DNA from 3 places in the Mesorhizobium sp. W067 genome. Region 1 is predicted to be linked to each of the others. Evidence: predicted binding sites of a transcription regulator. Region 1 holds the regulator's gene; each other region holds the start of a gene.
What was found. The regulator PhoB, encoded in region 1, activates phosphate uptake and scavenging genes when phosphate is short. The targets are predictions, from matches to a motif close to TGTCATNNANCTGTCAT.
Positions count from the first base shown of each region.

Region 2: ACYG97_RS12965 (esterase-like activity of phytase family protein) is a predicted target of PhoB. The motif match lies at 1,288-1,304, and genes of this name have one in related genera.
Region 3: ACYG97_RS21990 (alkaline phosphatase D family protein) is a predicted target of PhoB. The motif match lies at 1,115-1,131, and genes of this name have one in related genera.

Region 1 is NZ_JBTTII010000001.1:4,187,827-4,190,091, forward strand. It holds gene ACYG97_RS20380 (ROK family protein) at 1-1,002, shown strand, start outside; gene phoB (phosphate regulon transcriptional regulator PhoB) at 1,033-1,722, opposite strand; gene phoU (phosphate signaling complex protein PhoU) at 1,739-2,265, opposite strand, start outside.
Region 2 is NZ_JBTTII010000001.1:2,622,624-2,624,888, reverse strand. It holds gene ACYG97_RS12965 (esterase-like activity of phytase family protein) at 1-1,187, opposite strand, end outside; gene ACYG97_RS12960 (ferritin family protein) at 1,411-1,725, shown strand; gene ACYG97_RS12955 (LacI family DNA-binding transcriptional regulator) at 1,753-2,265, opposite strand, start outside.
Region 3 is NZ_JBTTII010000001.1:4,511,660-4,513,924, reverse strand. It holds gene ACYG97_RS21995 (MFS transporter) at 1-939, shown strand, start outside; gene ACYG97_RS21990 (alkaline phosphatase D family protein) at 1,203-2,265, shown strand, end outside.

The DNA.
Region 1 (2,265 bases):
CTCAACCCGGAAGCGGCGGCGGTCATGACCGTGGTGCTGTCGCTGAACTTCCTCTCCGTCACCGTCATCGACTATGCCGGCCAGGTGGTCGCGGAAGAACAGCGCCGGCTCGACACGCTGACCATGCCGCGCGACGAGCTGATCGGCGAATGCGTAGCAATCGTCGGGCGGCGTCTCGCGGACCCGGACCTCGATGTCCAGAGCATCGCCCGCATTGCCATGGGCATCCAGGGCATCACCGATTCGCAGGCGCGGGCCATGCTGTGGTCGCCAATCACGCCACTGACCGACATTGCCTTCGCCGACATGTTGGAAGCGGAATTCGGCATTCCTGCCACCATGGAGAACGACTGCAATATGATGGCGGTGGCCCTGCAATGGCGCCAGCCCGAGCGCTACCGCGACAATTTCATCGCGATCCTCTTGTCGCACGGCATCGGCATGGGGCTGGTGCTGAAAGGCGAACTGTTCACCGGCACCCATTCCTCGGGCGGCGAGTTCGGCCACATGATCCACCGTCCGGGCGGCGCGCTCTGCCGCTGCGGGCGGCGCGGCTGCGTCGAGGCCTATGCCGGAAACTACGCCATCTGGCGCAGCGCCAAAATGATGGGCGAGGATGCCGAGCCGGTCGATATCGGCGACGCTGATATGCGCGCACTCGCCGCGCGCGCCCGCGAAACCGATGGCCCGGAGCGCGAAGCCTATCGCAAGGCCGGTGAGGCGCTCGGCTTCGGCCTCGGCAGCCTGTTTGCGCTGATCGACCCGGCGCCTGTCGCCATGGTTGGCGTCAGCGCCGCCGCCTTCGACCTGATCGAGCCGGCATTGCGCGAAGCGATCGCCCAGACCGCCGGCGGCCAGCATTCGAAATCGATCTCCTTCGACACCGAGCCCAACGAGCTGCCGCTGATCCGCGAAGGCTGTGCCATGCGCGCGCTCGGCTTCGTCGATCAGGAGATTTTCGCGCCGGGCATTCAGGCCAAATCCGGCAAGCATGTCGCCTGAATGGCCGGCAACGGCGCGACGCGCAGCATCCTAGTCTTCCCTGATCGCGTAGCCGGCGCCGCGAATGGTACGGATGACATCCGGCATGCGGCCGTTGTTGACCGCTTTGCGTAAGCGCCCGACATGGACGTCGACGGTTCGCTCGTCGATGTAGATCGTCTCGCCCCAGACATTGTCGAGCAGCTGGCTGCGCGAGAACACGCGGCCGGGATGGCGCATCATGAATTCGAGCAGCCGGAACTCGGTCGGTCCGAGCCTGATCTCGCTCTTCTTGCGGTAGACACGGTGCGACTCGCGGTCGAGCACGATGTCGCCGACCTTGAGCACGCTGGACAGCACTTCCGGCTTGGCCCGGCGCAGCAGCGCCTTCACGCGCGCCATGAACTCCGGCGTCGAGAATGGCTTGACCAGATAGTCGTCGGCACCGGTGGACAGGCCGCGCACGCGATCGCTTTCCTCACCGCGCGCGGTCAGCATGATGATCGGCAGCCGCTCGGTTTCGGGCCGCACTCTAAGCCGCCGGCAGAGCTCGATGCCGGAAACAGCGGGCACCATCCAGTCGAGCACCAGGAGATCGGGCACGTTTTCCTGCAGGCGGATCTCGGCCTCGTCGCCGCGTGTCACCACCTCGACGTGATAGCCTTCGGATTCGAGGTTGTAGCGGAGGAGCACGCCTAGCGGCTCCTCGTCCTCCACGACCATGATGCGTGGCGCGATCATAGGCAGTTCACCCTCATCAGGCCGGCGTGGCCATCGCCGTCTCGTCCTGCTTCGGACGATTGGCGGGCAATTGCTGGCCGGTCAGCACATAATACGCATTTTCGGCGATGTTGGTGACATGATCGCCGATGCGCTCAAGATTCTTGGCGCAGAACAAGAGATGCGTGCAGGCGGTGATGTTGCGAGGGTCTTCCATCATGTAGGTCAAGAGCTCACGAAACACGGACGTGTATTTGACGTCGATGCGCTCGTCGTCATTCCTGAGTTTTGCAAGAGCTGCCGCATCGGTGGCGGCATATTCCTCGACGACGCCTTGCACCTGGATCAGCACCAGCTGCGCCATGGCGTCGATGGAGTGCGAGAGGTCGCGCGGCGTGACGCTCAAGCCCACGGTGCCGACGCGTTTGGCGATGTTCTTGGCGAGATCGCCGATGCGCTCGAGGTCGCCGGCCATGCGGATCGAGCCGACCACGGCGCGCAGATCGTTGGCCATCGGCTGGCGCTTGGCGATCAGCGTGATGGCGCGGTCGTCCAGTTCGCGCT
Region 2 (2,265 bases), 1.6 Mb from region 1:
GTCAGCTTGGCCGGGGTCACCGAGGGGTCGAGCACGCCCTTGGGCGCCAGCGGCTTGTCGGCGGCATCGAAGGCGCCGCCGGCAATGTCGGTGGCGCCAGAGACGTCGACGACGAAAATCTGGCGCAGCAGCGAAGTATCGCCCTTCACCCCCTGGCCGTTTCCGCTGTCGCGCGCCAGCATCAGGAAGGTCTTGTCGGACAGCGCCATGATCTCGCTCTGCGCGGCGACCTTGGTCTTGTCCTTGGTGACCTTGAACACCGGCAGCGGCACGACATATTCATGCACCAGCTTGAGATGGGCCGGGTCGGAGGCGTTGTAGACCAGGGCGCGGGTGTTCTGGCGCGTCGCGGGCGAATCGCCGCCATCCTGGCGGGGCGCCGACTGCAGCACAGCGATCAGCGACTTGCCGTCCGGCGTCAGCGCCATGCCTTCGAGGCCCTGGTTGTTCTGGCGGCCGGTTTCGGGATCCTTCGGATCGGGTTCGGCTGCACCGGGGCCTGGATTGTCGGAGGCGAAGTTCGGCCCGCCCTTGCGCATCGGCACCAAAGCGGCCGGCGGCTGCGTTGCCGACAACAGATGGCCGTCGGCCGAGAAGCGGTAGATGTTGGGGCCGTATTCGTCAGAGATGAACATGGTGCCGTCGGGCAGCCGCGCGATCGCCTCGTTGTCGAGCGCCAGCTTGCCGTTGGCCTCGGGCAGGATCGGCAGGTCGCCGCTCGCCGCGCGCACGCCGTTGAGCGGATCGAGGCCGGTGGCGTCTGCGCCCTTGTCGTCGGTGAGCAGCAGCGAATCGGCTAGCGTCGCCTTGACGCCTGTTTGTTCCTGGCCGGCAGCGGGCGTGGCGCCCAGTGCGGTCGGCGTGAACTCGATGCGAATAGTGTTGAGCCGCGGCCGGTAGTCGGTGGTGCCGACGACATTGTAGCCGCGATCCGGCAGCAGCCACAGCGAACCCTTGTAGCCATCCGCGCCATGGGTCCAGCTTGCGGCGTCGATCGACATGCCGGAGCCGGAGCCGAAGGTCTCGCCGAACTTGTCCTTCTGATCGGCCGGAATGCGGCCGACGCCGACCAGGCCCTTGTTGACGAAGCCGCCAACGGTGGCGGTGCTGCCGGCAAGGGCAGGGGTCAGGGCGGTAAACAGCGCCAATGCGGCGCCGAGCGACACGGTTCGGTGCAGATTTTTCATGGAGATCCTTCTTGTGACGGAACGGGCCGGAACGGCCGGATGACGAAGCCGCCGCAATCGACGATGCCGCGCCCACCGATGAGCGGTCTAGGACGCGAAGATGATAGTTGCGTGACAGACCTTGTCGCACTCGCTCCGGAACCATTTTCCAGCCTGATCCGTTGCACGCGAGCCCAAGCGTCGCCTGCGATGGCCGGTCGAGCCCCGGGCCTGGGAGGGATAAATGGGTTTCGATCAGTATCACGAGCCGCCGGAAGAACTGACGCAGGAGGTGCGGACCTTTGCCCGCATGATCACCTCGTTGATCGAAGAGGCCGAGGCGATCAGCTGGTACGAACAGCGCATGTCGGTCGAGAAAGACCCTCAGGCCAAGGCGATCATGAAGAACGCGCAAGGCGAGGAGTTCAAGCATTTCGGCATGGATCTGGAATTCCTGCTGCGCCAGAAGAAAGACTGGCGCGCGGAACTGAAGGAAATCCTGTTCACCACCGGCGACATCGTCAAGGCCGGCGAGCGGGGCGAGAAGAAGGTGGATTGAGGCCCGCCGGCCTTCCTCCGCGGCGGATCAATCGCTGTCGCGGGCGATCAGCTCCAGCGGCCAGACTTCGCGGATGATGCGCGGACCTTCCGGGCCGGCAAAGGCGGGAAGCGAGGCCAGCAGCATTTCGGCCAGTCGCCGGCCCATCGGCTCCAGCGACGGACGGAAGGCGGTCAGCGCCGGTGAAAAATAGCGGCAGAGCGGCGTGTCGACGATGACGATCACCGCGATGTCGTGGCCGGGCCTGATGCCCATCTCGGCCAGTGCCTTGCAGCCGCCGAGCGCCATTGCGTCATTGTTGAAGATGATGGCTGTGGGCCGGTCCCTGGAGAGCATCACGCGCGGCGTCACCTGGTAGCCTCCGGCCTCGTTGATGAAGCCGTCGGCGATCAGGCCGGGGTCGACTTCGATGCCATGCCGCCCCAGCGCCTTGCGGTAGCCGTCGAGGAACAGGTAGCCGAAGTTGAGATCCAGCGAAGGGCGGATGGCGGCAATGCGGCGGTGGCCGCGCGCGACCAGCCGGTCGACGGCTTCATCACC
Region 3 (2,265 bases), 320 kb from region 1:
ATCGGCTCCGGCGCGGTCGCCACCGTGCTCGGCGCCACCATCGTCAACCGCTGGTTCAAGACCAATCGCGGCTTGGTGATGGGGCTGATGTCGGCCTCCAGCGCCACCGGCCTCTTGGTGTTCCTGCCGCTGCTGGCATCGCTCGCCCAGTCGGGCGGCTGGCAGCCCGTCGCTACCGCCGTCTCGATCGCCACTGCCTGTCTTCTGCCGCTGGTCTGGCTGTTGGTTCCGGAGCGTCCCGCTTCGATCGGCATGGTGCGCTATGGCGCCGGGGCGGATGACGTGCCGCCGGTGTCGCCGGCATCGCAAGGCAATTTCCTGGCGCATACGCTCAACACGCTGCGCCGCGCTGCCGGCACCCGCGTCTTCTGGTATCTGTTCGCCACGTTCTTCATCTGCGGTTTCACCACCAACGGGCTGGTCGGCACGCATCTGATCTCCTTCTGCGGCGACATGGGCATCCCCGAGGTGCAGGCCGCGGGCCTGTTGTCGCTGATGGGCATTTTCGACCTGATCGGCACGACTTTGTCGGGTTGGCTCACCGACCGTTTCGACCCGCGCAAGCTGCTCGGCGTCTACTACGGCATTCGCGGCCTGGCGCTGATCTATCTGCCCTATTCCGGCTTCTCGGCGACCAGCCTGATCATCTTCGCCGTGCTCTACGGTCTGGACTGGATCGCCACCGTGCCGCCGACGCTCAGGCTCGCCAACGAGGCCTTCGGCGACCGCAGCGGCCCGATCGTGTTCGGCTGGATCGTCGCCGGCCACCAGGTGGGGGCCGCCACCGCCGCTGCCTTCGGCGGCACCATGCGCGAATTGCAGGGCAATTACGAACTGGCCTTCCTGATCGCCGGCTTGACGGCGATCGTGGCTGCGTGTCTGTCGCTGCTGATCAATACGAGCAGGCCGGCTTTCGATCCGGAGCCGCAAGCGGCGTAAGGCGCGGTACTAATCTCCCCCCTCAGGGGGGAGATGGCCGCGAAGCGGCCAGAGGGGGTCCGTGCGACCGGACTCAGCCTCTTGCGCATAGGAGGTCGGCGCTCCAAGCGAGGCGACCCCCTTCTGTCGCCTTCGGCGACATCTCCCCCCTCAAGGGCGGAGATCACCTGTCGATTGTTATCAAAGTTTCATCTTCCCGAGATGTGGCTGAAACATTGAAGCTGGAGCTTGCTGGCACCGTTCGAAGCCATCAGGAGACAGCCATGAACAAGATCTCGTTGACCCGCCGCGCTTTCGTCACCTCTGCCAGCGCCGCCGGTCTGCTCGGCGCATCGGGGCTCGCTTTGCCCTATTATTCGCGCGCCAGCCAGCGCCCGGCCTTCACCCATGGCGTCCAGTCCGGCGATGTCGATGCCTCGAGCGGCATGGTGTGGACGCGCACCGACCGGCCTTCGCGCGTCATGTTCGAAGTGTCGTCGACGGAAAACTTCGCCAATGCGACGCGGCTGGCGCCGCTCGATACCTCGCCGGCCAGCGACTTCACGGTCAAGCGCCTGCTCACCGACCTCGCCTCCGACCAGGATATCTTCTACCGGATGACTGCCGCCGACCTGTCGGATATCAACGCCGTTTCCGAACCGATCGTCGGCCGTTTCCGCACAGCACCCGCCTCGAAGCGCGACATAAAATTCGCCTGGTCGGGCGACACGGCCGGCCAGGGCTGGGGAATCGATGAGACCGGCATGAAAACCTACGCCACCATCGCCAGGCACACGCCGGATTTCTTCCTGCATTCCGGCGACACCATCTATGCCGATGGCGCCATGAAGGACGAGGTAGACCTGCCTGGCGGCGGCAAGTGGAAAAACGTCGTCCTGATCGACGGCAAGCGCAAGGTGGCCGAGACGCTGGATGAGTACCGCGACCAGTGGAAATACAACATGATGGACAAAAACGTTCTGGCCTTGAGCGCCATCTGCCCGACCTTCTACCAGTGGGACGATCACGAGGTGCTGAACAACTGGTCGGATTCGAAGAATCTCGGCGCCGACAGCCGCTACACCGAAAAATCCATCCATGTGCTCGCGGCGCGTGCGGCGCGCGCCTTCCATGAGATGACGACGATCCGCTACGAGCCGTCCGAGCCCGGCCGCGTCTACCGCAAGATCGCGCATGGGCCGCTGCTCGACGTGTTCTTCCTCGACATGCGCTCCTATCGCGGCCCGAACGGCCCCGACATGCAGGAGGACATGACGCCGCAGTCACGCATGCTGGGCGAACAGCAGACGAAATGGCTGAAGCGCGAGCTGACGAATTCCAGGGCGA